2 regions of the Burkholderia sp. PU8-34 genome follow, and region 2 is predicted to be linked to the other one. Evidence: riboswitches for the same ligand, from Rfam matches in the RefSeq annotation. Region 2 holds a riboswitch; the other holds the start of a gene.
The links. Region 2 has a riboswitch for glycine ahead of gcvT (glycine cleavage system aminomethyltransferase GcvT). Riboswitches for the same ligand answer to the same signal wherever they lie in the genome.
Positions count from the first base shown of each region.

Region 1: linked by a shared signal. The riboswitch ahead of gcvH (glycine cleavage system protein GcvH) and the one ahead of gcvT (glycine cleavage system aminomethyltransferase GcvT) in region 2 are both predicted to bind glycine.

Region 1 covers NZ_JBSAXC010000007.1:171,851-190,572, forward strand. The annotation lists gene ACV22Z_RS18750 (MFS transporter) at 1-1,063, shown strand, start outside; gene ACV22Z_RS18755 (HlyD family secretion protein) at 1,125-2,264, shown strand; gene ACV22Z_RS18760 (efflux transporter outer membrane subunit) at 2,321-3,814, shown strand; gene phaP (TIGR01841 family phasin) at 4,205-4,555, shown strand; gene ACV22Z_RS18770 (hypothetical protein) at 4,743-4,940, shown strand; gene ACV22Z_RS18775 (hypothetical protein) at 4,973-5,134, opposite strand; gene betA (choline dehydrogenase) at 5,272-6,960, opposite strand; gene ACV22Z_RS18785 (purine-cytosine permease family protein) at 6,997-8,505, opposite strand; gene ACV22Z_RS18790 (aldehyde dehydrogenase family protein) at 8,663-10,171, opposite strand; gene speB (agmatinase) at 10,282-11,259, opposite strand; gene ACV22Z_RS18800 (LysR family transcriptional regulator) at 11,415-12,311, shown strand; glycine riboswitch at 12,536-12,621, shown strand; gene gcvH (glycine cleavage system protein GcvH) at 12,846-13,220, shown strand; gene gcvP (aminomethyl-transferring glycine dehydrogenase) at 13,232-16,096, shown strand; gene glyA (serine hydroxymethyltransferase) at 16,252-17,508, shown strand; gene gcvT (glycine cleavage system aminomethyltransferase GcvT) at 17,604-18,722, shown strand, end outside.
Region 2 covers NZ_JBSAXC010000016.1:143,885-156,010, forward strand. The annotation lists gene ACV22Z_RS29040 (L-serine ammonia-lyase) at 1-345, opposite strand, end outside; gene ACV22Z_RS29045 (alginate lyase family protein) at 373-1,527, opposite strand; gene gcvP (aminomethyl-transferring glycine dehydrogenase) at 1,676-4,603, opposite strand; gene gcvH (glycine cleavage system protein GcvH) at 4,761-5,141, opposite strand; gene gcvT (glycine cleavage system aminomethyltransferase GcvT) at 5,246-6,364, opposite strand; glycine riboswitch at 6,447-6,580, opposite strand; glycine riboswitch at 6,612-6,715, opposite strand; gene ACV22Z_RS29065 (hypothetical protein) at 6,825-7,205, opposite strand; gene ACV22Z_RS29070 (oxidoreductase) at 7,354-8,406, opposite strand; gene ACV22Z_RS29075 (UvrD-helicase domain-containing protein) at 8,834-10,924, shown strand; gene ACV22Z_RS29080 (c-type cytochrome) at 11,063-11,962, opposite strand.

The DNA.
Region 1 (18,722 bases), on a different contig from region 2:
GCTGATCTTCCTGCCGAACCTGCTGTACGCGGCGGGCGCGCTGTGGCTGATCTCACGTCATTTCCCGACGCTGCCGCGGCCGTCGTCGGAGCGCCATGTCGCAACCGACTGGCCCGGCATCGTGTTGCTCGGCGTCGCGCTCGTGTCGCTGCAGATCATTCTCAACCGCGGCGAGATCGACGACTGGTTCGGCTCCGCGCACCTGCGCGCACTGGGCTTCACGTGCGCGGCCGCGCTGGTCCTGTTCGTCGCGTGGCAGTCGAGCCCGTCGAACCGCACGCCGCTGCTGTGCCTCGAGCTGCTGCTCGACCGCAACGTGCTGTCGTCGGCGGTGCTCGGCGTGTTCACGGGGATGATCCTGTCGGGCAGCGTATTCGTGCTGCCCGAATTCCTGCGCAATCTCGCCGGCCAGACCTACAGCGCATCGCAGACCGGGCAGATCATGTGCGTGTATGCGCTGTTCGCGGCCGCGATCCGGCCGTCGATGGTCGACCTGATCGCACGCATCGGCCAGCGCAAGGCGATCGCGATCGCGCTGCTGATGCTGATCGCGTCGATGGTCACGTTCAACCGGCTGATGACGTCGGGCACGCCGGGCCCGTTCTTCATCGTGCCGCTGATGCTGTATGCGTGCTGCCTCGCGCCGCTGCTGCCGGCCGTCGGCAGCGGCACGGTCGCGCGCATCGACCAGAACCGGCTGCTCGACGGCGTGTCGCTGTACATGACGTTCCGGCAGTTCGGCGCGTCGCTCGGCGTCGCGATCCTCACGATCCTGATCTCGCATCGCGAGACGCTGCACTCGGCGCGGCTCTACGACCATGTCCGCGTCGACAACCCGGTCACCCGCGACTGGCTCGCCAAGGTCGCGTCGACGCTCGGCACGAACGGCGGCTATACGCCGTTCGAAAGCGGACAAGCGGCGCTGCGCGTGCTCGCCGAGCACGGCGCGCGCCAGGCCGCGACCTACGCGTACGCGGACGCGTTCGCCTTCATGGCGATCGTCGGCGTGCTCGCGCTGTGCGTGCTGCCGATCGTCCCGCCCACCCCTGTTCAAACCAAGTAAGGACCCACGTGAACGCCTGCCGTCTCACGACGCCACCACGCCCTCCCCGCCGAGAATCGCCATGAACGAAACATTGCCGCCCAAGCAGCCCGACGCCCCGGCGAGCGCCGCGCCGTCGGCTTCGGCGCCGCCCGCGAAGCCCGCCGAGAAGCCCGCGGACAACCGCCGTTCGCTGACGATCGCCATTTCCGGCGCCGTGATCCTCGCGCTCGCCGCGCTTTATTTCGTCGTGCCCGATCTGTACGAGAAGACCACCGACGATGCGTACGTCGATGCGCATGTCGTGTCGGTCATCCCGAAGATCCCGGCCTACGTGAAGACGCTGTACGTCGACGACAACAGCAAGGTACGCGCGGGCCAGCTGCTGGTCGAGCTCGATCCGCGCGACTACGCGGTACAGCTCGCACAGGCGCAGGCGAGCCTCGCGAACGCGGAAGGCAAGCTGCGCGAAGCGCAGGACCAGATTCCGGTTGCCGATGCGGACGTCGCCCGGCAACGCGCCGAGCTCGACGTCGCGCAGGCCAACGCACGGCTCGCGCAGGCCAATCTCGGCCGCCTGCAGTCGGTGTCGGACATCCGCGCGGTATCGTCGGAACGCGTCGACGAAGGCAAGGCAGCGGCCGCCAGCACGCGCGCGACCGCGGTCGCCGCGCAGGTTCGCATCGAGGCCGCGCAGGCGCAGGCGCGGCTCGCCCGCTCGCAGGCGCTGACGGCCGCGGCCGCGGTCGAGCAGGCGCGCGCGACGCTGTCGCAGGCGAACCTGAACCTGTCGTACGTGAAGATCTATGCGGCCGAGAACGGCACCGTCGCGCGCAAGAGCGTCGAGCCCGGCAATTTCGTGCAGCCGGGCCAGGTGCTGCTGTCGGTCGTGCCGGAAACGCTGTACATCATCGCGAACTACAAGGAAACGCAGTTGACCGACGTGCGTCCCGGCCAGCCGGTCACGGTCCGCGTCGACGCATTCCCGAACCTGCGCCTGAGCGGCCACGTCGACAGCATCCAGCGCGGCACCGGCGCGCGCTTCGCGCTGCTCCCGCCGGAAAACGCGACCGGGAACTTCGTCAAGGTCGTGCAGCGCGTGCCCGTCAAGATCGTGTTCGACAAGCCGGGCGACGCGCTGCGCTGGATCTCGCCCGGCATGTCGGTCGAAACGCGCATCGCCATTCGGGAGCGGCCGACATGGCTCGGATTCCTGAATTGACAGCGCGCGGCATGGAGGCCGTTCAGTCTGTTCTGCCAGCGCGGTCCGTTCAGTCCATGCAGCCTGTGCAGGCTGAGCAGGCCGTGCAGCCGGGGCGACGCAGCCGGCCGATAGCCGCGCTCGCGGCTGCGGCATTCTGCGCGTGGCTCGCCGGCTGCACGGTCGGCCCCGACTATGTCGCGCCGCATCCCGCGCTGCCGGCGACCTACGCGGAACGGCCCGCCGCGCCGCCGCTTGCGACCGCGCAGGCCGCGCCCGACCTGTGGTGGAAGAACCTCGGCGACCCGGTGCTCGACCGCCTGATCGACGACGCGCTGCGTTCGGCGCCCGACCTCGACGCGGCCGAAGCGCGCGTGCGCGAGGCGCGCGCGCGGCAGGGGATCGCAGGCTCGGCCTACTATCCGACGCTCGAGGCCGGCGCCGCGTATGACCGCACGCACGGCAGCGCAAACGTGCCGGTCGGCGTGCAGCCCGGCGGGCTCGGCAAGGGCACCAACGGCAACCTGTACCAGGCCGGCTTCGACGCGTCGTGGGAAATCGACGTGTTCGGCGGCACGCGGCGTACCGTCGAATCGGCCGATGCGTCGTACGACGCGGCGGTTGCCGAGCGCGGCGACGCGATGCTGACGTTGCTCGCGGAAATCGCGCGCAACTACGTCGAGCTGCGCGGCGCGCAACGCCGTCTCGCGGTGGCGCGCGACGACGCGGCATTGCAGCGCGACGCGCTCGCGCTCACGCGCTCGCAGTTCGACGCGGGGCTCGCGTCGCGCCTCGACGTGCTGCGCGCGCAGGCGCAGGTGTCCGATACGGAATCCGACATTCCGGCGTTCGAGGCGGACGCGCGCGCGGCGATCTACCGGATCGGCGCGCTCGTCGGGCATCCGCCGGAACAGGTGCTGGCCGAGCTCGACGCGCCCGGCCCGATTCCGGCGCCCGTCGCGGACGTGCCGATCGGGCTGCCGTCGGACCTGCTGAAGCGCCGCCCCGACATCCGCGCGGCCGAACGGCGCCTCGCCGCGGCCAACGCGCGCATCGGCGTCGCGCAGTCCGACCTGTATCCGCACTTTTCGCTGACGGGCGTGGCCGGACTCCAGAGCCTCGACGCGTCGTCGTTCCTCACGATGCCGAGCCGCTACCTGAAGGTCGGCCCCAACATCAGCTGGCTGATCTTCGATGCAGGCAAGGTGCGCTTCGCGGTGCGCGCCGAACAGGCACGGACCGACGAAGCGGCCGCCGTCTACCGCCGCACGGTGCTGGGCGCGCTGCGCGACGTCGAAACGGCGCTGTCGTCATACGGCCGCACGCAGGTGCGGCGCGACCGGCTCGCCGACGAAGTAAAGGCGGATCGCGATGCGGTGACGGTCGCAACGCGGCTGTATCGGCAGGGGCTCACCGACTTCCTGCCGGTGCTCGATGCGGAGCGCGCGCTGCACGCGGCCGACGACAAGCTCGCGCAGACCGAACGCGATACGGCGCTCGCGCTCGTCGCACTGTACAAGTCGCTCGGCGGCGGGTGGTCGGCGGATAGCGGCGCGGTGGCGCAGCGTTGAGTGGGCGGGGGCATGGTGGCCGGCACGTGACCCGTGCCGGCCTGCCCTGGGCGCCGGTGCATCCGTGCACGCGGCAGACTCGTTTTTGCGGGCAGGTGGGCGGGGGCACGACTGCGCTTCGTGGCCATTGCATCGCGCGAATGATTGACCGATGCCGGACTCGCCTGTTCGGCTTCACGTCATTTTTCCGTCTGCTCGATCCACACGGCTGGTAACGTTTTCTGCGGGCATCTACCTACGAAACCGGCGCGCAGAATTCGATCCGACCAAGCTAGAATGCCGACTCCGAATCGACATTACGTTCACGCAGGAAATAGTCGGGGTTTGCCCGGCTTGTCTCTTGGCAGCTGCATGCAAGATTCGCGTCGAACCATACTTGGGAGGGGACGAATGACGGGGTACACGCCGGAGCAACTTGCCGTGTCGAGCAAAGCCAATGCAGCCGCCATGTTTGCGCTGTCGAACCAGGCATTCGAAGGCTGCGAGCGAATGGTTCACCTCAACCTGGAAGTGGCCCGACAGGCGCTTGCGGAAATCAGGTCGTACTGGGCCGAAGCGCTGTCGTGCAAGGCACCCGAACAGGCTATCGCACAGCAAACGAAACTCCTTCAGTCGCGCGCCGAGCGGGCATGGTCGTATGGTGGTCAGCTTGCCGCCATTGCGTCGCACACCCACGCGGAATGGTTGAAGGTCGTCGGCTCGCAATACGAAACCCAATCACGAAGCGTCCCGCGCTTTTAGACCTTTCGCACGGCACGCACCGCCCAGTCCACACGAAAACTGCGACGCGCACGCTGAACGCGACGATTTGGGCTGCGGTCATGTGATCGTGCGAGCCATTGCTGACAACACCGAGATGTGGATGCGCCATGCGTCGGCGCATGTACCCGTAATCCGATAGTTTCGATACGAGGACCCCATGCTCACAATGTTGAGTCCGCACGAAATCACCACGCTGATGATGGTGTGGAATGCCCCGGACCAGATTGGTTCCGACCGCGAGGAGCTTTTCGCGCTGCTGGAGCGCCAGCTGGTCGCCTTCGATCCATCGGCGTCGGACTGCCGGCCGATCCGGGTAACGGACGAGGGACGTGCCGTGCTGAAAGCTGTCTCGCGAATTCGCTAGGCGGAGTCGGCAGTGCGGCAGGTCCGCGATGGTCACACGCTCATCGAGACACGCAACGCGTCCAGGGCTTCGGCAATCGGCTTGCCGCGATTGCCTGCCAGCCGCACGGGGGTAAAAAGCAGCGAGGACGTGTCGCGAATCCGGACCTGCACGACTGCAACGTATCCCGGATTGCCGCTCGACGTGGCCGGCACGGTGAAATTTCTCAAATTGAGTTCCCAACCGGCGAACTCAATTTGAGAGGCGGCTGCAGCGCAATCATTTCCTCGATTGGGTTCCTGTCACCGCCATGCATTGTGTCCGGCTGCGCGAGCCAGCCTGAATGCGCCATTTATACGGCAACCCTGCGCTTGGGAGCGCTGGTGCGCTGCTGGGTTTCCCATTTCTCCGCGAGGCCGATTGATACATTGGATGGGTCGAGCATCGGCCGGCCACGCACCAGATCGGCGGCCCGCTCGGCCAGCATGATGGTCGGCGCATTCAGGTTACCGTTCGGCTCGGTCGGGAACACCGACGAATCGATCACACGCAAGCCTTGGAGGCCGCGCACGCGCAGTTCGGAATCCACCACTGCCATGTCATCCTCACCCATCCGGCACGAGCCGCACGGATGCATGGTGCTTTCCATGTTGGCGCGAACGAAGGCGTCGATCTGATCGTCGGTTTTCACATCCGGCCCCGGCGCCAGTTCCACCCCGCGGAAACGGTCCATCGCCGGCTGACCGACGATTTCACGCGTCAGGCGCACGCAGCGGCGGAACCCCTCGCGGTCTTCCTCGCGCTCCAGGTAGTTGAATCGGATTTCGGGATGTTCATACGGATCGGCAGACCGTACGCGAACATGACCGCGACTCTTGGGCTTGTTCGGTCCGGTCAGCACCATGAAGCCGTGGCCCTTGTATGGCTTGTCTCCGTCGTAGCGCATGGCCGCCGGCAAGAAATGGAACTGGATGTCCGGCCAGCGCAGGCCGACTTCGGAACGAATGAACCCGCCCGCTTCGAAATGGTTGCTGGCGCCCAGCCCATCCTTGAACAGCAACCAGCGCAGGCCGATCATCGCCTTTCCGAGCAAGCCCATCTTGCCATTGAGCGACACCGGTTCCTTGCACTCGAACTGGATGTAGATTTCCGAGTGATCCTGCAAGTTCTCACCGACGCCGGGCAGGTCGTGCCTGACTTCGATACCCGCGTTGCGCAACACTTCGGACGGGCCGATGCCCGAGCGCTGCAACAGATGGGGCGAGCCGATCGGCCCGGACGACACCAGCACCTCTCGCGCACAGCGAACAGTGTGCGTGACACCCCCCTGCTCATAGATCACACCGACGGCACGTTTTCCTTCCAGCACGATCTGGCGCGTCATCGCATTCGTGACGACGGTCAGGTTGGGCCGTTGCATCGCCGGACGAAGATAAGCGTTGGCTGTCGACCATCGCACGCCGTCCTTGACCGTCATATGCATCGCCCCGAACCCTTCCTGCATGTAGCCGTTGCAATCGTCTGTCTTGATGTAGCCGGCCTGGGCACCTGCTTCCACCCAGGCACCGTACAACGGGTTCTGCATGTTGTTGCCGTTGTTGGTGCTAAGCGGGCCGTCAGCGCCACGGTAGTCGTCGCCGCCGAATTTGTAGTTTTCCGCCTTGCGGAAATACGGCAAGCAATGCCGGTATCCCCAATCGCGCGCGCCAAGGGATTCCCATTCATCGAAGTCGCACGCGTGACCGCGGATATAAACCAGACCATTGATCGACGACGACCCGCCGAGCACCTTGCCGCGCGGGCAATGCAGGCGGCGTCCGTTCAAATGCGGTTCCGGTGTGGTCTCGTAGTGCCAGTTGTATTTCCGGGTGTTCATCGGCATGGAGAACGCACTCGGCATCTGGATGATGATGCTACGATCGCTTCCGCCATATTCGAGTATCAGGACGCTGACGTTCGGATCCTCGGTCAGGCGGTTTGCCAATACGCATCCAGCCGATCCGGCTCCGACAATGATGTAGTCGTAGTATTTTGTAGTCACGATTATCTACCTCGATAAATGATCCGGGCCGCTGCGTCAGGCGCGATGTTTCTCGCCAGTCGTGTATTCCGGCATGTTCTCTTCGATGTGCCTGATCACCGCCTCCTCTCGTTGCAAGTCGAGCGAACCGCAGAACACGTAGTACACCAGCGCAGATACGAACAGCCCGACCAGCCAGGCCAGGTCCACGCTGCCCATCGCCCTGGCGAGCGGACCGACGTAGACTTCACGATCGCCGTCGAAGACACAGAAGAACGGGATCATCGCCACGAATCCAATGAGATAGGACAGCAGGCCACGGACCCCCCAACGCCCATAGATATTGCCGTTCGGGCGGAAAAAATGCGGTACCGCATAGCGGCCCTTGCGGACGAAGAAGTAATCGGTGAGATTGACGGCGGTCCAGGGCACAAGGAAGTACAGCATCACCACCAGATAGATATTGAGCACCGAAAGACCGGAACCCGACGTATAGATGCGCATTGCCACGCCGAACTGCAGGAGCACGACGAAGATGATCGCGATGATCCGTGCCTTCGCGGTCGGCTCGACCTTCCTGAACGAGTCCACGCTGGTAATGGCCGTGAGCTTGGCGCTGTAGATTTTCATGGCAATCACCGGAAGGAACGCGAGGATCGTGATGGCCACGACCACGGCTCCCAATTTCGGGGCAATGCCTGCACCGACGCTGTTGAGCGCCACCAGGACATCGGTGGCATGCAGGTGTGCCCCAAGCCAGCCGCCAACCGCGATCATCCATGCGCCGGATAGTGATGCCCCCACGAACACAGCCGTGATCAGCTTGCTGCTCGAGGTGTTCTTCGGCAGGTAACGGGAATAGTCCGATACATACGGGGCGTAGGCGATGTTGTAGCTGGCCGCGGCTGCAAACTGCGCGATGAACCCGGTCCAGTTGAATCCCAGCGGCGCGGCCGGCGCGCCCCCCGTCGCTGCCGGCGCGTCCTGGATCCATCCCATCAGCACCGCCAACGTTACGATGCCGTAAAGCGGCAGCGAAAGATAAAGCGACCATTTGAACGTCCGGTGCATCCAGTCATGACCGAGGATGGCCAGGACGGTGGCCGGCACCGTCACCGCAAGCGCAACTTGCATCGGGTCCCAGTTGTACAGCGTCCTCAGCCCCTGCATCATCAACACGAGGTTGACGATGTTGAAGCCCGCGAAGACGAACAAGGTCGCCAACAGCACGAGCACCACGCCGCGATATCCGAATTGCGCACGAGACTGGATCATCTGCGGAAGACCAAGGTGCGGGCCTTGCGAACCATGGAAGGCCATGAACAGCGTACCGAACATGATGCCCAGCGTTCCGGCGATGGTCGTCCAGAGCGAATCAAGACCCACGCTCGGCCCGACAAAGCCGATGGTCATGGTGAAGAACGTGAAGTTTCCGACGAACCAGAACGGGCCCTGGCTGGACAGCTTGTCGGTACGTTCGCTTTCCGGAACGAAATCGATCGAGCGCCCTTCAATGGCACTCTGATCGCTACGCGGCACGTTCAGTGCCTTTGTTTCTGCTTGCATGATGTACCCCATGATCTCAAAGGGTGATGCCGTGCAATTTCATCGAGCCCTGTCGGACCAACAGTTCGATGGCTTCATAGTCCGGGCGGCCGCTTCCGGCCGGCCGCAGGCAGTCGCCATGCGTGCCGGCTCGGAAGGGCTCGCAGCGTATGCGCGCTCAGGGCAGCGTGATGCAGACCGCCTTGGTTTCCATCAGGTAGTCGAGCTGCTCCGGCCCCAGGTCCTTGCCGAACCCGGACGTCTTGAATCCCCCGAAAGGCAGCGACGGATCGATGGTGCTGTGGGCGTTCACATAAACCGTGCCGGCCTGCAGTTGCGGGATCAGGCCGTGCACCCGGCCGAGGTCGTTCGAATAGATCGCGGCAGCCAGGCCGAACGACGAATCGTTGGCGAGCGTCACGGCCTCGTCCAGCGTATCGAACGGCGCGGTGACCAGCACCGGTCCGAATATTTCCTCGCGGACGATGCGCATGTCGTTACGGCAATGTGCAAAGATGGTCGGCTCGACAAAATGACCCGGGCCCTCTTGGGGGCGCCCGCCGTAGTAGCATTCGGCGCCTTCTCGAATCCCGGCTTCGATGTACGAAAGCACGGTGTCCTTCTGTTTGGCCGACACGAGCGGGCTGATGAAGCAATCGCGGTCCAGCCCGGGGGCAATCTTCAGCGTCGACGTGTATTCGGCGAGCGCGGCCAGGAAGCGATCGTAAATGCTGCGGTGAATGTAGGCACGCGTCCCTGCATCGCAGACCTGCCCGGAATTGAAGAACACGCCGTTGGCCACGGCTTGTGCGGCGGCATCGATATCGGCATCGTCCAGCACGATGACGGGTGATTTGCCGCCGAGTTCCAGCGTGACGCGCTTGATGTTTTGAACGGCGTTCTGCCCGACGGCGCGCCCGACCGGCGTCGAGCCGGTAAACGTCAGCTTGTCGATGCCTGGATGGCTTGCCATCGCGGCACCGATCACGCTGCCACGCCCGGTCACGATGTTGACCACGCCGTCCGGAATGCCGGCTTCCTGAACCAGTTCGGCAAAACGCAGCGTCGACAGCGACGTAAGCTCGGCCGGCTTGACAACCGTGGTACAACCGACCGCCAGCGCAGCCGCCAGTTTCCACGCCATCGTCTGCAACGGATAGTTCCACGGTACGATCGCGCCCACTACACCGATCGGCTCCTTTCGCGTATAGGCCAGGTAATTACCTGGCAACGACGGCTCGACCGTACGCCCATGCAACTTGGAGGCCCAACCGGCAAAATAGCGGAACGTATCGACAGTGCCCTGGATATCGATCGCGCGCGCCTGCACGACGGATTTTCCCATGTCGATCGATTCGATCTCGGCCAGTTCGTCCGCATGGGCTTCGATCAGATCAGCCAATCGGTGCAGCAGACGCTCACGCTCGAGCGGCTTCAGGCGACGCCATTCGCCATGGTCGAACTGGTGACGCGCCGCCGCCACCGCGCGGTCGAGATCGGCCGTCGTCGCGAACGGAATGTGCGTGATGACGCCTCCGGTAGAAGGTTCGGTGACGGCGCTGACCTGGCCGTCGCCGCCCTCCACCCATTCGCCGCCGATGAACATCCTCATCGACGAGGCAAGAAAGCTTCGGGTCGCATGCGAAACGCCATGGCGGTCGAGATATTGCGCAACAACGGCATCCATTCTGATCTTCCTTGATATGCCCGCCCCGGACCTCGCTTCAAGGCCGTCGGGCTTTGCGGTGATGACTTCGGGCGTCGTGCGGGACACCCCCGGATTACGGATGCGGACGCTCAGCGTCCTCTTGCCAGACTGCGCGCATGGAAGATGAAGCCGATGCTGTTCATCAGCAGTTGCGCGGCCAGAATCGACGTCGTTCCGGTCGGGTCATACGCTGGTGCGACCTCGACCAGATCCATGCCGATGATGTTGCCGCGGCTTCGTCTGGCGAGTGCCTGAATGATTTCCAGTACTTCGTAATACTGGAAGCCGCCGTGACTGGGGGTACCGGTACCCGGCGCGATGGATGGGTCGAACCCGTCGATATCGATGGTGATGTAGTACGCACCGCTGTCCGGAATCTGCTCCAGCACGCCTTCGGTACCGAGGCGCCGAACATCTCGCACGGACAATATGTTGGAGCCCGCTGCACGGGCGGCATCGTAGTCGCTGCGATTGGAAGACGACACGTTCCGGATGCCGAGCTGCGTCATGCCGGCGATGTGCTCCATTTCCGACGCGCGGCGCAGCGGGTTTCCGTGGCCGTATCGCACGCCGTGGCGCTCGTCGACGAAGTCGAGGTGAGCGTCGAAATGCACGATATGAATCGGCCCGCGGCCTTCGAACGCCTTGATCACCGGCGCATGCACGGAATGATCGCCGCCCAGCACCACGGGCATTGCGCCGGCGGCGAGAATCTTGCGCACGGCCAGTTCGATGTTCGCGTTGCTCGCGCCCATGTCGGTGTGCACGATGTCGGCGTCACCCACGTCGACCATGCGCAGCTGATCCTCGGTCAGGTAGAGCACGTCGTCTTCGTGATCGTAGGCGCCAGCGTGCCCGAAGGAAAAGAGGGTGGACGCCTCGCGGATGCCGCGCGGCCCGAAGCGCGCACCTGAACGCCACTGGGTACCCATGTCATTCGGCGCGCCGAGGATCGCGACATCGGCGTCGATGCGTTCCCAGTCCAGGCAAACCGGCGCCTTCGCAAAGGTGCAATGGCCGACAAACGGCAGGTTCAGCCGGCCTTTCTCATACGTATTGCTCTGCATTGTCTCCGTCTCCATCGGTGGATCGTCTCCCAAGGCCAGTCGTCTGCGCGCTTGCCTTTACCGCGACTATGGGGAAGAATTTGCACCGAAAAAATAGGAGACATCGGATATTCATATCGACTTTTTCCGATGAAAACCATGGAGGAGAGCGAAAAATGAAGCAACTGCAGGACGTCGACCTGAAACTGCTCAGAATTTTCATGACCATCGTGAAATGCGGTGGATTCGCCGCCGCGCAGGCGGCACTGAATGTGAGCCAGTCGACCATCAGCGAGCAGATGACGAGCCTGGAAACGCGTCTGGGTGTCAAGTTGTGCGAACGCGGCCGCAGCGGATTTCGTCTGACAGAACACGGCGTTGCGACCTACGAGTCGGCGCAACGCCTGTTGTTGGCGGTGGAGACCTTCTGCATGGATACCCATGCGCTCAAGCAACGCATCTCGGGCACGCTGTATCTCGGCATCATCGACAACACGGTCACCGACACGGACAGCATGCTGCCGCGCACGCTACGCCAGTTCGTCTCTCGTGGCCACGACGTGCAGCTGGACATCTACATCGGGACCCCCGCCGAACTGGAGGAACGTGTGCTCGACGGGCGGCTGCACGTGGCGATCGGGCATTTCCCTCTTACCGTTGCCGGGTTGTCCTACACGCAACTGTACGAAGAGCCCGATGGGCTCTACTGCAGCCGGTACCACCCGCTGTTCTCGAGCGACGCGGCAGGCGACGAACTGATCAGCGCGATCAGGCAAAGCCAGGTCGTCGCGCGCGGCTTTCTGCAGCAACGAGATCTGCAACTCCTCAAGAGCGGCAGTGCCGCCGCCACGGTGGACAATATCGAGGCACAAGCGATCCTGATCCTGACAGGTGCCTATATCGGCTTTCTGCCCAAGCATTACGCGCAGCATTGGGTCGACGCGGACCAGATGCGCCAGATTGCCTCCGAGCGCCTCGGCTCGACATGGCCGTTTTCCTCGATCACCAAGCGAGGTGCGGCGCAGCCGACCGTTCTGCGCGCGTTCATGGACGACCTGATGGCCAACGCATAGCGCCGCGTTCTCGCGCGGTGGACGCATAGACAATCTCGGATATTCATTTCGGATTCCACCGAAGTATCGCGCCGACGGCAATCCTGGCAACGCCTTGTCATGCAAGGCCCGGCACCGGCATCGCATGGCGAGCGCCATGCGCCGCGACCTCTGCCCCGCACGAGCCGGGTGACAAAGACGAGTTGACAACGCAAATGGCGTCCGACTAGATTGTCACCAGCTATCGGGATGTGTCGGGAGAGACCGCCATTGGCGGCGCCGAAGGGGAATCGCCCCAGAAACTCTCAGGCAAAAGGACCGACATATCGACTAGCGCTCTGGAGAGTAGGCCACTGGTCGCCGACCACGCCTCGCCGAAGGAGAAGCGCCCTGTCGGGACGCGTAATCTCTCAGGCAAATGGACAGAGGGGGCATCAGGCACGCAGCCTGGAATGCCCCGGTCCGGATGCCGATCCCTCGATCATCCTCCCGCCGTTGCCGTTCCGGCTTGCGTTTGCCATTTCACTTAGCGCAACCCTGTCAGGAAGTGAGCAAATGAGCGAGATCAAGTACACCGAATCCCACGAATGGCTGCGTCTGGAAGCGGACGGCAGTGCCACCGTCGGCATCACCGATCATGCACAGTCGCAGCTTGGCGATCTCGTCTATGTCGCGTTGCCAGGCGAAGGCCGTGCCTTTTCCCGGGACGAGGAAGCCGCGGCCGTCGAGTCGGTCAAGGCCGCCGGCGAGGTCAAGATGCCCGTGTCCGGCACCGTGCTGGAAGTCAATGCGTCGCTTGCCGACGAGCCGAGCCTCGTCAATGAGGCGGCAGAAAGCGATGGCTGGTTCTTCCGCATGCGTATCGACCATCCGGAACAGTTGGACGGCTTGATGGACGGGGCTGCCTATCGTGCCTATATCGGCGCCTGAGGAAGACTGCCATGATCCCTTTCGACTCCCTCACCCAGCGAGCGTTGTTCGTCCGGCGCCACATCGGCCCCGATGCCGACGAACAACGCGCGATGCTGACCGAACTCAACGTGGGCTCCCTCGATGAACTGATCGCGCAGGTGGTACCGGCAGCGATCCGCAGTGACGCCCCGCTGGCCCTGCCGCAGAGTTGCACCGAAGCCGAGGCACTGGACAGGCTGGCCGAGCTGGCGAGCCGCAACAAGGTCTTCAAGTCCTTCATCGGCATGGGATACCACGACACGCACACCCCGCCGGTGATCCAGCGCAATGTGCTGGAGAACCCGGCCTGGTACACCGCCTACACGCCGTACCAGCCGGAAATCTCGCAAGGCCGCCTGGAAGCCCTGCTCAACTTTCAGACCATGATCGCCGATTTGAGCGGCCTCGAAATCGCCAACGCGTCGATGCTGGACGAAGGCACGGCAGCCGCCGAGGCCATGACGTTCTGCCAGCGCCTCGCCAGGTCGGAAAGCCAGGTGTTTTTCGTCGCACGTGATTGCCATCCGCAGACCATCGAAATCGTCCGCACCCGTGCCGAACCGATCGGCATCGAGGTGATCGTGGGCGATCCACGCCGGGACCTGTCGGGCATCGACTGCTTCGCAGCGTTGCTGCAATACCCGGGCACCTACGGCGACATTCACGATTACCGCGGCGTTGTCGACGCACTGCATGCCAACGGTGCGCTGGCGGTGTTCGCCGCTGATCTGCTTGCATTGACGCTGCTCACGCCGCCGGGCGAATTCGGCGCCGACGTGGCGGTTGGCACCACCCAGCGTTTCGGCGTGCCGCTCGGCTACGGCGGCCCTCACGCCGGCTATTTCGCGACGCGCGACGCGTTCAAGCGCAGCATGCCGGGGCGACTGGTCGGCCTGTCGGTCGATGCCCATGGCCGCCCCGCCCTGCGCCTGGCCATGCAGACGCGCGAGCAGCACATCCGGCGCGAGAAAGCCACCAGCAACATCTGCACCGCGCAAGTGCTGCTCGCCAATATCGCCGGCTTCTACGCTGCCTACCATGGTCCCCAGGGCCTGACCACCATTGCACGACGTATCCACCGCCTCACCGCGACCCTGGCCGCGGGTCTGCGCCAGCTCGGGTATGCCGTGCCGACCGAGTACTGCTTCGATACGATCACGGTCAACAGCGGCAGTCGTACCGCTGCGGTGCACGTCGCGGCCTGCGCGCGCCACGTCAACCTGCGTTCCATCAGCGACCACCAGGTCGGCATCGCGCTGGACGAGACGACCACGCCCGAGGACGTCGGCACGCTCTGGACGATCTTCGCCGAAGGCCGGGCGGTTCCTGACTTTGCGGTTGTGGAAGCGACTACCGCCGACGCACTCCCCGCCCCCCTGCAGCGCCACAGTGCCTTTCTCACCCATCCGGTCTTCAACAGCCACCATTCGGAAACCCGGATGCTGCGCTATCTTCGTCGCCTCGCCGACCAGGACCTGGCGCTCGATCGCACCATGATTCCGCTCGGTAGCTGCACGATGAAGCTGAACGCCACGACCGAGATGGTGCCGATTACGTGGCCGGCGTTCGCGAAGCTGCATCCGTTTGCGCCGGCCGAACAGGCCGAAGGCTATCGCGCGCTGGCGCAGGAACTGGAAGCCATGCTGTGTGCGGTCACCGGTTACGACGCCGTGTCGCTGCAACCGAATGCCGGCTCGCAAGGCGAATACGCCGGCTTGCTGGCGATCCGCGCGTACCATGCGAGCCGCGGCGAGGCGCAGCGCAACGTATGCCTGATCCCGTCGTCGGCACACGGTACCAACCCGGCATCGGCGCAAATGGTCGGCATGCGGGTCGTGGTGGTCAACTGTGACGACGCCGGCAACGTCGACATCGACGACCTCAACGCGAAAGCCGCTCAGCACAGCCGCGACCTGGCCGGGATCATGATCACCTATCCGTCTACCCACGGCGTGTTCGAAGCGCGCGTGCGCGACGCGTGCGACATCGTCCATGCCCATGGCGGCCAGGTCTACATCGACGGCGCCAACATGAACGCACTGGTCGGCCTCGCCCAACCGGGCGCCTTCGGCGGCGACGTGTCTCATCTGAACTTGCACAAGACCTTCTGCATCCCGCACGGAGGCGGCGGCCCCGGCGTGGGTCCGATTGGCGTCAAGGCCCATCTGGCGCCGTTCCTGCCCGGGCACGGCGCGGGCCGGGTAGCGGGAATCGGCGCGGTATCCGCGGCCCCGTTCGGCAGCGCAAGCATCCTGCCGATCACCTGGACCTATATCACGCTGATGGGGGCCCAAGGCCTCCAGCGCGCGACCGAGGCAGCCATCCTCAACGCCAATTACGTCGCCAGCCGCCTGGCGCCGTACTACCCGATTCTCTACACGGGCCCGAACGGCCGCGTGGCGCACGAATGCATCATCGACCTGCGCCCGCTCAAGGACAGCAGCGGCATCAGCGTCGATGACGTCGCCAAGCGCCTGATCGACTTCGGATTTCACGCGCCGACCATGAGCTTTCCCGTGCCAGGCACGCTGATGATCGAGCCGACCGAGTCGGAATCGAAGGCAGAGCTCGACCGCTTCATCGACGCGATGATCGCCATCCGTGCCGAGATCGCCGCGGTGGAAGCGGGCACGCTGGACGCGAACGACAATCCGCTGAAACACGCTCCGCACACCGCGGCCGAACTGGTGGACGCGTGGCGCCACGCCTATTCGCGCGAGCAGGCCGTCTACCCGTATGGGGTAGCGAAGATGGCAGCCGGCAAGTACTGGCCGCCGGTGTCGCGCGTCGACAACGTGTATGGCGACCGCAATCTGGTGTGCTCGTGTCCGCCGATGGAAGCGTATCGATCATAGCGTGGCACACCCGTTCGCCCGGCGGATCGGATCTCCGCATGCGAGCGGGCTGTTCCGGCGATTACCGCATTTAACCCATAACGAGACGAAGGATACGCATGCGGCGCAACGCCTGTCGGGCGTCGCGCGCGGCTCCGACGTCGGGAGAAAGACGAATGTTCAGCAAAGACATGCAGATCGAAGGTTTCGACAACGAACTGTGGGCGGCGATGGAGCATGAGCGCACGCGCCAGGAAGACCATATCGAACTGATCGCATCCGAGAACTACACCAGCCCGCGCGTGTTGCAGGCGCAAGGCTCGGTGCTGACCAACAAGTACGCCGAGGGCTATCCGGGCAAGCGGTACTACGGCGGCTGCGAATTCGTGGACATCGCCGAGCAACTGGCGATCGATCGCGCGAAGGCGCTGTTCGGCGCCGACTACGCCAACGTGCAACCGCACTCCGGCAGCCAGGCCAACGCCGCTGTCTACATGGCACTGATCGAGCCGCACGACACGATACTCGGCATGAGCCTGGCTCACGGCGGCCACCTGACGCACGGCGCGCACGTCAACTTTTCCGGCAAGCTGTACCGGGCCGTGCAGTATGGGCTGAACGTGGAAACCGGCGAGATCGACTACGATCAGGTCGAGGCACTCGCGCAACAGCACAAGCCGAAAATGATCACGGCCGGCTTCTCGGCCTACTCTCGCGTCGTGGACTGGGCACGATTCCGCCGGATCGCCGACGCCGCGGGCGCCTTCCTGTTCGTCGATATGGCTCATGTGGCCGGCCTCGTGGCCGCGGGACTCTACCCGAACCCGCTGCCCCATGCCGACGTGGTGACCACCACGACGCACAAGACGCTGCGCGGCCCGCGCGGCGGCCTGATTCTGGCGCGCGCGAACCCGGCGATCGAGAAGAAGCTCAACGCCATCGTGTTTCCCGGCATCCAGGGCGGCCCGCTGATGCATGTCATCGCCGCCAAGGCGGTGGCGTTCAAGGAAGCGCTCTCCCCTGAATTCAAGGCCTATCAGCAGCAGGTGGTCGCCAACGCCAGGGCGATGGCCGCCGTGTTCGTCGAGCGCGGCTACGACATCATCTCCGGTGGCACGGACAACCACCTGTTCCTGGTGAGCCTGATCCGCCAGGGGCTGACGGGCAAGGCCGCCGATGCAGCCCTGGGCAGCGCACGCATCACCGTGAACAAGAACGCCGTGCCCAACGACCCGCAGAGCCCGTTCGTCACCAGCGGCATCCGCATCGGCACGCCGGCGATTACCAGCCGCGGTTTCAAGGAGGCCGAAGCAAGCGTCGTGGCGTGCTGGATCTGCGACATCCTGGCCGACGTGGAAAACCCGTCGGTCATCGAGCGCGTGAAGCGCCAGGTTGCCGAACTGTGTGCCGCATTCCCGGTATACGGCCGGTAATCGGCGAGTCCTGATCGTCCGGGCCGTCGCGTCGGCGTCCCCGCCCGGATCCCCCGCAACGCATGCTCGCGCCCCCCCCCCCCACATTTTCTGGAATGACGATGACCACTCAACTTTCCCGTACCCCACTCCACAGCCTGCATGTCGACCTTGGCGCGAAGATGGTCCCGTTCGCCGGTTACGAAATGCCGGTGCAGTACCCGCTCGGGATACTGAAGGAACATCTGCACACACGTGACAAGGCAGGCCTTTTCGACGTCTCCCACATGGGGCAGGTCATGCTGTCGGGCACGGCTGCCGCTGCCGCGCTCGAAACGCTGGTGCCGATCGACGTGATCGATCTGCCGGCGGGCATGCAGCGCTATGCGCTGTTCACGAACGAACAAGGCGGCATTCTCGACGACCTGATGGTGACCCACCTCGGCGACGGCGATCTGTACGTGGTCGTCAACGCCGCTTGCAAGGCTCAGGACATCAACCATCTGAAGGAAAAGATCGGTCACCGTTGCGAGGTCGTCGAACTTGCCGACCGTGCGCTGCTGGCATTGCAAGGCCCGGCCGCGTCATCCGTTCTGGGACGCCTCGTGCCCCGGCTGGCCTCGCTGACCTTCATGCAGAGCACCAGGGTCGAACTGGCCGGTGCGCAATGTTATGTCAGCCGCTCCGGCTACACCGGCGAGGACGGCTACGAGATCTCGGTTCCGGCCAGCCGCGCGGAAGCACTGGCGCGCCTGCTGCTGGACGACCCGCTGGTCGAGCCGATCGGTTTGGGCGCACGCGACTCGCTGCGCCTCGAAGCGGGCCTGTGCCTGTACGGCCACGACATCGACACCGGCACCACACCGATCGAAGGCAGCTTGCTGTGGGCCATCTCCAAAGTCCGGCGTCCGGACGGCGCGCGCGCGGGCGGCTACCCGGGCGCCGATACGATTGCCCGGCAGCTCGTGGAAGGCGTGAGCAGAAAGCGCGTCGGCCTGCGCGTGAACGACAAGGTGCCGGTGCGTGAAGGCGCCGACCTCACCAGCCTCGACGGCCAGACGATCGGCAAGGTGACCAGCGGCGGGTTTGGTCCGACGCACGGCGGCCCGGTGGCCATCGGATATGTCGCGGCCGAGTTCGCGGCACTCGGTACGGCGCTGAATGCCATCGTACGCGGCAAGCCAGTGCGGATGGAGGTGGCCAAAACCCCGTTCGTGCCGCAACGATACTATCGG
Region 2 (12,126 bases):
GAACGCGATGTGCTCCTTCAGCACGAACGGGATCGGGTGCTTGCCGAGCAGCGCGAGCGTCTTCGACGTGCGCACGGCGTCGAGGCGCTCGGCGATCGTGCCGGGGTCGACGGTGTCGGGCGCGTCGCCGAGCAAGCCGAGCATCACGCCGCGGTCCGTGCCGTGGCCCTTGCCGGTTGCGCCGAGCGACCCGTACAGCTCGACTTTCACGTTCGCGGTCGCGTCGAGCATTCCGTCGCGCTCGAGGCCCTGGACGAACATCAGCGCGGCGCGCATCGGGCCGACCGTGTGCGAACTGGACGGGCCGATGCCGATCTTGAAGAGGTCAAACACGCTGACTGCCATTTTGTTTCCTGTCTTGCTGTAAGTAGTCTAGCGCGCCTGCAGCGGCAAGCACGCGGCTAGCCATGCGGGCGGCGTCGGGGAAAGCTGCTGCGCGACCGGCGCATAACGCCCGTCGAGCCGCGCAGCCAGATAAAAGAGCTCGGTGGCGTTTTTCGGGTCCCACTGCCCCGTGTAGCCCGGAATCCCGGCCTCGCGGCGCTTCGCGTCGAACGCGACCGGCGAATGCACGAATTCCTCGTGCGTCTTCTCACCGCGCGCATACGGCACGAGCCAGTCGAGCGCGGCGGCGAGCGTCGCGCCGTTCGTGCCCTTTTCACGCAGCCAGTTGCGGTTGAAGCGGCGCGCGGCCAGCGCCGCGGTCGCGAGCGGCTGCAGGTCGTACACCGCATAGTGCAGCGCGTCGCGCTCCTCGAAGTCGAACGTCGTGCCGTCCGGGCCGATGTTGTCGGCGAGATGCTCGACGAACAGGCGCTGCGCGGCGTTCATCATCTTGCGGTCGCCGAGCGTGAACGCGGACAGCGCGATCAGCTTGATCCGGTGGCTCTGCCAGTTGTTGCGCCAGGTGCCCGTGAGCGGGCGCTTCTGCGCGTCGATCTGCGCGACGTAGCCGGCGCCGAGTTTCGCGATGAATGCCGACGCCGCATTGCGCGTCTTCACCGGCAGCGCGCTCGCCGTCATGTCGTACGCGAGGATCAGGCTGTCGAAACGCGTCTCGTCGATCGGGTTGAAGCTCGGCTGGTAGGTCGTGACCCACGCATACAGGAACCGGTCGACGAGCTGCAGGTAGCGCGGCGCGTTCGTCACGCGCCACGCGAGCGCCGCGTCGCGCATCAGCTCCATGTCCTTCAGCGCGTCGGCGCTCTGGTCATAGATGCCTTCATGCGGCAGCGTGCCCTCGGTATGCACGCGGGGCATCGCCTTCGGCTGGGCGCCGATGCGCGCGTCGACGCCGCGGATCAGCGCCTGCACGCCCGGCTCGGCCTGCGTCGTTTCGCTCGACTGCAGCGCGGGCGCCGCGCAGAAATTCATCGCGGCGCGCGCGCTGCCCGCCGCGCCAAGACCGGCAGCGGCGATCGACAGCGACGCGACGAGCGTCGGCACGACCGCGCGGGCGTGCATGCGCCGCGACATGTGCCGTCGCATATGCCGTGATTCGCGGCCCGGAAACATCGAACGCACCATGCGGAACTCCTTCATTGGCTGGATCGCGTGTGATGTTAGCCGGATTGGGGGACGAACGTCAGGCGGATTGGCGGCCAACGTAAAAACCGCACGCAACCGGCAGGTTGCGTGCGGCACAGCATCGGGCCAACCGCGGACGACGCGCGTGTTACGCGTATTCCGACATCGGCACGCACGAGCAGAACAGGTTGCGGTCGCCATACACGTTGTCCGCGCGGCCGACCGGCGGCCAGTACTTGTTCGTGCCGAGCGACGCGACCGGGTACGCGGCTTGCTCGCGCGAGTACGCATGCGGCCATTCGTTCGCGGTGACGACAGCCGCCGTGTGCGGCGCGTGACGCAGCGGGTTGTCCTCGCGGTCGGCGCGGCCTTCCTCGACCGCGCGGATTTCCTCGCGGATCGCGATCATCGCGGCGATGAAGCGGTCGAGTTCCTCCTGCGATTCGGATTCGGTCGGCTCGACCATCAGCGTGCCCGGCACCGGGAAGCTCATCGTCGGCGCGTGGAAACCATAGTCCATCAGGCGCTTCGCGACGTCGTCGACGGTGATGCCGCTCGTGTCCTTGATCGGACGCAGATCGAGAATGCACTCGTGCGCGACCAGCCCGCCCGGGCCCGAATACAGCACCGGGTAGTGCGGTGCGAGGCGCTTCGCGATGTAGTTCGCGTTGAGGATCGCGGTCTCCGTCGCGGCGGTCAGGTTCTTCGCGCCCATCATCGCGATGTACATCCACGAGATCGGCAGGATCGACGCGGAGCCGTACGGCGCCGCCGACACCGCGCCGATACCTTCTTCGCCGCGCGTATAGCCGGTCGAGTGCTGGTTCGGCAGGAACTTCGCGAGGTGCGCGCCGACCGCGACCGGGCCGACGCCCGGGCCGCCGCCGCCGTGCGGGATGCAGAAGGTCTTGTGCAGGTTCAGGTGCGACACGTCGCCGCCGAACTGGCCCGGCGCGGTCAGGCCGACCATCGCGTTCATGTTCGCGCCGTCGACGTACACCTGGCCACCGTGCGCGTGCACGATCTCGCAGATCTGGCGGACGTTCTGCTCGAACACGCCGTGCGTCGACGGGTACGTGATCATGATCGCCGCGAGGTCGTTCGCATGTTCGTCGGCCTTCTTCTTCAGGTCCTCGATGTCGACGTTGCCCTGCGCGTCGCACGCGACGACGACGACCTTCATGCCGGCCATGTGCGCGGACGCCGGGTTCGTGCCGTGCGCGGACGCCGGGATCAGGCAGACGTCGCGGTGGCTTTCGCCGCGCGACGCGTGATACGCGTGGATGATCAAGAGGCCCGCGTACTCGCCCTGCGAGCCCGCATTCGGCTGCAGCGACACGGCCGCGTAGCCGGTTGCCGCGACGAGCATCTGCTCGAGCTGGTCGATCATCTCGCGGTAGCCGACCGTCTGTTCGGCCGGCGCGAACGGGTGGATCTGGCCGAATTCGGGCCACGTGACGGGCAGCATTTCCGATGTCGCGTTCAGCTTCATCGTGCATGAGCCGAGCGGGATCATCGAGCGGTCGAGCGCGAGATCCTTGTCCGACAGGCTGCGCAGGTAGCGCAGCATTTCCGTTTCCGAATGGTGGCGGTTGAACACGTGGTGCGTCAGGTACGCGCTCGTGCGCTCGAGGCCGGCCGGCAGCGCGGCCGTGCCGCCGAGGCCCGCGTCGAGTGCATCGACGTCGGGCGCCGTGCCGCCCGCGGCTTGCGCGAAGATCGCGAGCAGGCTGGCGAGATCGGCGCGGGTCGTCGTCTCGTCGACCGAGATGCCGACCTGCGTGTCGCTCACGCGGCGCAGGTTCACGCGCTGCGCGTTTGCGAGGGCGTGGATCTGCGCGGTGCGTGCGCCGGTGTCGATCGTCAGCGTGTCGAAGAACGTGTCGTTGACAGTCGCGAAGCCGAGCTGCTTCACGCCGGCCGCGAACAGCGCCGCGATGCGGTTCACGCGCAGCGCGATCGTCTTCAGGCCGTGCGGGCCGTGGTAGACCGCGTACATGCTCGCCATGATCGCGAGCAGCGCCTGCGCGGTACACACGTTCGACGTCGCCTTCTCGCGGCGGATGTGCTGTTCGCGCGTCTGCAGCGCGAGACGCAGCGCGGGCTTGCCCTGCGCGTCGACGGTCACGCCGACGAGACGGCCCGGCATCTGGCGCTTGAATTCGTCGCGCACCGCGAGATACGCGGCGTGCGGGCCGCCGAAGCCCATCGGCACGCCGAAACGCTGGGTATTGCCGACCGCGACGTCCGCGCCCCATTCGCCGGGCGGCGTCAGCAGCGTCAGCGCGAGGATGTCGGCCGCGACGACCACGTGGCCGCCGGCGGCGTGGATCGCGTCGGTGAGCGCGCGGTAGTCGCGCACGTCGCCGTTCACGCCCGGGTATTGCAGCAGCACGCCGAACGCGTCCGACTGCGCGGCGTCGGCGGCCGGGCCCGTCTTGACCTCGATGCCGATCGGCAGCGCGCGGGTACGGATCACTTCCAGCGTCTGCGGCAGCACGTCGTCGGCGACGTAGAAGACGTTCGACTTCGGTTTGCCGATGCGCTGCAGCAGCGTCATCGCCTCGGCCGCCGCGGTCGCTTCGTCGAGCAGCGACGCGTTCGCGATCGCGAGGCCCGTCAGGTCGGCGACCATCTGCTGGAAGTTCAGGAGCGCCTCGAGGCGGCCCTGGGAAATTTCAGGCTGGTACGGCGTGTAGGCCGTGTACCACGCCGGGTTTTCAAGCACGTTGCGCAGGATCACCGCCGGGGTGTGCGTGTCGTAGTAACCCTGGCCGATGTACGAGCGGAACACCTGGTTTTTGTCCGCGAGCTCGCGCAGTGCGGCGAGCGCTTCCGCTTCGCTCTTCGGCTGGGCGAACGGGCCGAGCGGCAGCGTTTCCGCGCGGCGGATCGCCGCGGGAATCACGGCGTCGATCAGGGCGGCGCGCGACGCGAAGCCGAGCGTGTCGAGCATCGCCTTCTGGCTGGCGGCGTCAGGGCCGATATGGCGTTCGGCGAACGCGTCGTGCGTTTCGAGCGCAGCGAGCGAGAGGGGCGTGCGGTTCATCAGGCGGTCCGGGTGTTCGAGCTTCATGGTGTTCCAGTGTCGGCCCGAGTTGGCGCGTCAGCGCTTACTCGGGCCCCATGCTTCGCGGTCGACCAGAGTGGGCGCTTGGCGCCTGCTCTGGTCCCACGCGGGGCGCGGCCCGTGCTGCCGGGCCGGCGCGCCGCGCAATGCTTGGGTGGTTGAGTTAGCCGACCAGCTTCTCGTAGGCGGCTGCGTCGAGCAGGCTGTCGGTCGATGCGCCGTCGGCGAGCTTGATCTTGAACAGCCACGCGCTGTACGCGTCGCTGTTGACTTCGTCCGGTGCGTCGACGACTTCCGTGTTGACGGCGACCACTTCGCCCGACACCGGCGAGTAGATGTCGGACGCCGCTTTCACCGACTCGACGACGCCGACGGCGTCGCCTGCCTTCACCTGTTTGCCGACTTGCGGCAGTTCGAGGAAGACGATGTCGCCGAGCGTGCTTTGCGCGTGATCGGTGATGCCGATCGCCAGCGTGCCGTCGGCTTCGGTACGGATCCACTCGTGCTCGTCGGTGTACTTCAGTTCGGCCGGGACGTTGCTCATCGGATGCTCCTGATAGAAAGGGTGTGATTCTTCATTGCGGCGCACCGTGGCGGCGCGCCAGGTATTGTTTTGCCGGGCGCCATGCCGCCCGGCCCTCCAGGTCGTTACGCAGCGAGGACCTTGCCGTTGCGCACGAACGGCAGTTTTACCACGCGCGCGGGGAGTTGTTTGTCGCGAATCTGCACGTGCACGGTGTCGCCGATCTGCACGGCCGTCGGCACGCGCGCGAACGCGATCGATTCCTGCATCGACGGGGAGAACGTGCCGCTCGTGATCTCGCCTTCGCCGTGCGGCGTGACGACCTTCTGGTGCGCGCGCAGCACGCCGCCCGCCTTGCCGTTTTCCTTCTGCAGGATCAGGCCGACGAACGCGGCGCGCGAGCCGTCGCGCTCGAGCACGTCGCGGCCGACGAACGCGCGCGGCGCCGTCAGGTCGACCGTCCATGCGAGGCCTGCGTCGAGCGGGGACACAGTGTCGTCCATGTCCTGGCCGTACAGGTTCATGCCGGCCTCGAGGCGCAGCGTGTCGCGCGCGCCGAGCCCGCACGGGCGCACGCCGTTTTGCTGCAGTGCGTTCCACAGCGCTTCGACGTGAACCGCCGGGACGATCACCTCGAAACCGTCTTCGCCGGTGTAGCCGGTGCGCGCGACGGTGAGGTCGCCGAACGGCGTGCCCGCGACCTGCGCGGCGTTGAACGGCTTCAGCTCGCTCGTTGCGGCGCGCGCGGCGGGAATCGTCGTCCAGGCCTTTTCACGGGCGTTCGGGCCCTGCACGGCGACGATCGCGAAATCGCGGCGCGGCGCGATCGTGATGCCGTAGCCGCCTTCCTCGTTGAGCTGGTTGAACCACGCGATGTCCTTCTCCGCGGTGCCGGCGTTGACGACGACGCGGAAGAAGTCCTCGGTGAAGTAATAGACGATCAGATCGTCGATGACGCCGCCCTGCGGGTTGAGCAGGCACGAGTAGAGCGCCTTGCCGGGCGTCTTGAGCTTGCCGACGTTGTTCGCGATCGCGTGCTCGAAGAACGCGCGCACGCGGCTGCCGGTGAAATCGACGACGCACATGTGCGACACGTCGAACATGCCGGCGTCGGTGCGCACGGCCTGGTGCTCTTCGATTTGCGAGCCGTAGTTGACGGGCATGTCCCAGCCGCCGAAATCGACCATGCGGGCATTGAGCGCGCGGTGCGCGGCGTTGAGCGGGGTGTGTTTGAGTGCGGTCATCGAGGCCTCAGGCAAGCGCTTGCGCGCGGGACAATACGGCGATGTGTCGACCGCCGCGGCCTTGAGCCTGCGGACGATCCTGTACATCCCCTCTGTCCTCGATACCTGAGAGATTGCGTTGCGGGACCAGCCCGGCGAACGCGCGCCCCTTCGGTGGGCAGCCTGCCCGCGCTGACGATGCGCAACGGGCTACTGCCGCTCTCCAGAGTGCGAAGAACGTGGCCTGCGACATGCGCAGGCGGGGTTCTTCGACGCGGCCGGTCCTTTTGCCTGAGAGTTTGCGGGTATGCCCCTTCGGCGGCGCGACCGGCGTTGCTGCAACGCTGTCACGCGCTCTCCCGACGCGTGCGGGCGACTGTACGCGAGCCCGGAAGCCTTGTCAATTTGGGCAAATGAATGTCGCCTGGGGACAAGCGGCGACAGCGCGCCGCCGCGTTTTCGGTGCCGGCGGGCGCCGGCGTCACTCGCCGATCGCGCGCGCCGCGGTGTCGAGTTCCTGGTTCAGCACGCGCTGCTCGTCGGCCGACAGGCCGCCGCCGTGTTGCGCCGACATATCGTTCGATTCCTGGCGGATCACGTCGAGGCGGTGATGGAGCTGCGCGCCATACGGCGGCGGATAGTAGCCACCGTTCACGCGCGCATCGATCCGGCGGTGCAGGTTGTCGATCCGGCCCTGGATCTGCTGCATGCGCTCGTAGCCGACGACTTGCGGATTCACCTGCGGCGCCGGCGCAGGCGCGGGGCGCGGCGCCGGGCGAGGTTGCTGCGGCGGCGTGACGATGCACGCCGCGAGCGAGGAAACCAGGGCGCAGCATGCTGCCGCGCGAATCAACCGTTGCATCACATTCTCCAGGCGGTTTGGTGTCGGATCGACTTTTTTGAGAAACGCGTCAGACAGGAGTACCGCTGACTTTCGTTCCCGCGCGATTTGTAACCGATTGTTCTGAATTGATCGCGCGGGACGGAGCGGCAGCTCGGGGCCGATCGCTTCACACCACCTTGCGCACGAACGGCACGCGCCGGCCTTCGTGCTCGCTTTGCGCGGCGAGCTCGATGATCGTCATCACGTCGACCGCGTCCTGCGGCGTGACGGGGAACGGTGCGCCGTCGCGGATCGACGCGGCGAGCGCGCGATAGAACTCCGCGTACTGGCCGTCGAGCGTCGGCACCGGCCGCTCGGTTTCGACGTCGCCGTCGAGCACGCGCAGCAGGCCGGGCGGGTTGCCGCCGCCGAATTCGACGTGATCGGGCGTCAGGCCCGCCTTCAGCTGGTCTTCCTGCGTGTCGAGCCCGAACTTCTGGTAGCTGCCGCGCGTGCCGTGCAGCATGAAGCGCGCCGGCTCGATTGCCGACAGCGCGCTCGCGTGCAGCGCGACGTCCTTGTCCGGATAGCCGAGCTGCAGATGCACGAAATCGGGCGCCGAACCGTTGTCGCGGCGGACCTTGACCGTCGCGCCGACGGTTTCGGGCAGGCCGAACAGCGCGAGTGCCTGGTCGATCAGGTGCGGGCCGAGGTCGAGCAGCAGGCCGCCGCCGCGCGCGGCTTCCTCGCGCCAGCGGGTGCGCACCTGCGGCCGGAAGCGGTCGAAGTGCGACGCGACGTACGTGATGCGGCCGAGCTCGCCGGAGTCGATCACGCGGCGTACGGTCAGGAAATCGCCGTCCCAGCGGCGGTTGTGGAACGGCGCGAACACGCGGCTGCGTGCGTTCGCGAGCCGCGCGAGCGCGAGCGCCTCGTCGGAGGTGAGCGTCACGGGCTTGTCGACGACGACGTGGCGGCCGGCTTCGAGCACCTGGCGCGCGAGCGGGAAGTGCGTGTCGTTCGGCGTGGCGATCACCACGCATTCGATGTCGTCGAGACTCAGCAGCGCGTCGAGATCGGGCACGACGCGGGCATCCGGATACGCGGCCTTCGCGCGATCCGGCTGGCCGGTGGCGATCGCGGCAACCTGCGTGCGGCCACTCGCCGCGATCACCGGCGCGTGAAACGTCGCGCCGGCGAAACCGAAACCCATCAAACCAATCTTGAGCAATGACGACATGGCACTCCTTGGCAACAAGGGAAACGAAAGGATCAGGCACCTTGGCGGTGCCGACGACCGAATATTTTGGCACGGGGCCGGTGTGGGGATTCACGCATTTTGTCGGACGTATGGCGCGCGACCGACCGTGACCGGCTGTGCCGCGCGCGGCGGCACAGCCGTCGGTATCGCGCGAGAGGGGTTCGCCGGCGATCCAACGGTCACCCGATTGTCGCGCAGCGCGGCCGTCGCAAGGCGGAATTGGCCGAACGGACAAGGGCGCGATCACGCATCCGCCCGCCCGGCCCCGCCCGGCGGGGCTCCGGAAATCGCCGCCGCCGGCGTGTTAACATGCGCGTTCTGCCCGTGCGTCCGCATGCCCGACCTGGCACCCCGCGCGCGGCATCCTCCCGGCGTCCAGCCGTCAACCGCAACACCATCCGCAACCATGTCCGCAGGCCTCAATCCCGCTCAGAACGAAGCGGTGCGCTATCTCGACGGTCCCTGCCTCGTGCTCGCCGGCGCGGGCAGCGGCAAGACGCGCGTGATTACGCAGAAGATCGCGCACCTGATCGAAGCGAAAGGCTTCGAGCCGCGCCACATTGCCGCCGTCACGTTCACGAACAAGGCCGCCGCCGAAATGCGCGAGCGCGTGTCGAAGCTGCTCGAGGGCAAGACGCTCACCACGCCCGGCAAGGAAGGCCGCAAGGTGCCGGTGAACCAGCTCACCGTCTGCACGTTCCACTCGCTCGGCGTGCAGATCCTGCGCCAGGAGGCCGAGCACGTCGGCCTGAAGCCGCAGTTCTCGATCATGGATTCGGACGACTGCTTCGGGATGATCCAGGAGCAGATCGGCACGACCGACAAGGGCCTGATCCGCAAGATCCAGAACATCATCTCGCTGTGGAAGAACGGCCTCGTCACGCCTGAAGAGGCGATGACGATCGCAGCGAACGAGGACGAGCACCAGGCCGCGCTCGTCTACCGCAACTACGTCGCGACGCTGCACGCGTACCAGGCGGTCGACTTCGACGACCTGATCCGCCTGCCGACCGAGCTGTTCGCAAAGAACGAGCAGGTGCGCGATCGCTGGCAGAACAAGCTGCGCTACCTGCTGATCGACGAGTACCAGGACACCAATGCGTGCCAGTACGAGCTGCTGAAGCTGCTCGCGGGCCCGCGCGCGGCATTCACGGCGGTCGGCGACGACGACCAGGCGATCTACGGCTGGCGCGGCGCGACGCTCGAGAACCTCGCGCAGCTCGGCAAGGATTTCCCGAAGCTGCACCTGGTCAAGCTCGAGCAGAATTACCGGTCGACGGTGCGCATCCTCACCGCCGCGAACAACGTGATCGCGAACAACCCGAAGCTGTTCGAGAAGAAGCTGTGGTCCGAGCACGGGATGGGCGATTCGATCACCGTCACGCCGTGCAACGACGAGGAGCACGAGGCCGAATCGGTCGTGTTCCGGCTGTCCGCGCACAAGTTCGAGCGGCGCGCGCAGTTCCGCGACTACGCGATTCTGTATCGCGGCAACTTCCAGGCGCGGATCTTCGAGCAGGTGCTGCGGCGCGAGCGGATCCCGTACGTGCTGTCGGGCGGCCAGTCGTTCTTCGACAAGGCCGAGATCAAGGATCTGTGCGCGTACCTGCGCCTGATCGCGAACGCCGACGACGATCCCGCGTTCATCCGCGCGGTCACGACGCCGCGCCGCGGGATCGGCAACACGACGCTGGAAGCGCTCGGCTCGTTCGCCGGGCAGGCGAAGGTGTCGCTGTTCGAGGCGGTCTACATGGGCGGCATCGAGGCGCGGCTGTCCGCGCGCCAGGTGGAGCCGCTGCGGATGTTCTGCGACTTCATCCAGCGCCTGACCGACCGCGCGGACAAGGAGCCCGCGACCGTCGTGCTCGACGACATGATGGAGGCGATCCACTACGAGGCCTACCTGTACGACGCGTTCGACGAGCGGCAGGCGCAGTCGAAGTGGCAGAACGTGCTCGAATTCCTCGAATGGCTGAAGCGCAAGGGCACGAAGCCCGAGGCGGCGGAGGCGGTCGACGGCGAGGCCCAAGGCTTTCACAACGCGGACGGGCTCGCCGACACCGGCAAGAACCTGCTCGGCCTGATCCAGACCGTCGCGCTGATGTCGATGCTCGAAGGCAAGGACGAGGATCCGGACGCGGTGCGGCTGTCGACCGTCCATGCGTCGAAGGGGCTCGAGTATCCGCACGTGTTCCTGGTCGGCGTCGAGGAGGGGATCATGCCGCACCGCGGCGGCAGTGAGGACGACGGCCCGATCGACAGCGAGCGGATCGAGGAGGAGCGCCGGCTGATGTACGTCGCGATCACGCGTGCCCAGCGCAGCCTGCACCTGAACTGGTGCAAGAAGCGCAAGCGGGCGCGCGAGACGGTCGTGTGCGAGGCGTCCCGCTTTATCCCCGAGATGGGCCTCGACGATGCGCCGCCGCCCACGCCCGAAGAAGCGCCGATGACGCCGAAGGACCGGCTCGCGAGCCTGAAGGCGCTGCTGCAGAAGTGAGGTAGGGGTTGCGCGCGGTGCGGGGGCGGGGCGGGTCAAGTGCCGTCCGACCGGCAGACCGCGCCGTCCCGAGAAAACAAAACCCCCGCGGTGCTTGCGCAGCGCGGGGTTTTTTGTGGCCGGACCGTTGCGTCCGCGTTACTTCGCGGCGTTGACCATATAGTCGACGGCGGCCTTCACGTCGGCATCCGACGCGGTCGATCCGCCCTTCGGCGGCATCGCGCCCTTGCCGTGCAGCGCGTAGTTGTAGACGGTGTCCATCGAGTCCTTCAGCCGCGGCGCCCAGTCGTCCTTGCTGCCGAACTTCGGCGCGCCGAGCACGCCCGCTGCGTGACAGGCCTGGCAGACCTGCGTGTACAGCGCCTTGCCGGCGGATGCGGCGTCAGCGCTCGCCGGCGCGGCGGCGGGCGCTTCACCTGCCTTCGGGATCGCGGCGATCGCGGCCTGCGCGGCGGCGATTTGCGCGCTCGCGGCATCGGCGGCGCCGGACGCGGGGGCGGCGCCTGCGGCCGTGGCGGCTGGTGTGGCATTCGCGGCCGGCGCGGCCGGTTCGGGGAAATTCGCGCCGTCGTTGTTCGCCATGTAGACGATCGCGCGGGCGATCTCGTAGTCGCTGTAGTCGTCGGGGCTCGTGCCGCCGCGCGGGGGCATCGCGCCCTTGCCGGCGAGCGCCGTCTTCAGCAGCGTGTCGAAGCCTTGCGCAAGGCGCGGCGCCCAGTCGTCCTTGTTGCCGAACTTCGGCGCACCCGCGGCGCCGGTGCCGTGGCAGGCCACGCAGACGGCCTTGTAGACTTCCTCGCCGGTCTTGTAGGTGCGCGGCGCGTTGGCGTCCTTCACGTCGACCTGCGCGAGCGGCGCAATGCGCTTCGCGACCTGTTCGTCGGACAGCGCATTGGTGCCGGCGCCCGAGCGGAACGCAACGTTGGCGTAGGTGGCGAACAGGATGATGAAGACTATGGGGATCGCGAACGACGCGACGATGACCGCAATCAGCTGCCGGGGGGTTTTGACGGGAGATTCGTGGGATGCTTCGCTCATGCTTGCCTCGTCTCCGTGAATAGGAATTGTGAGCGGTGCAACGGCAAAATGGCTGTTAAAAGAAGCTCGGACGATTATAGACGGAACGTTTACATCACGGCGAGCGGCGCGGTGGCGCGTGTTTACCCGCACGGAAGGGGCTTCGGCGGCTGATTCGGCGCGCG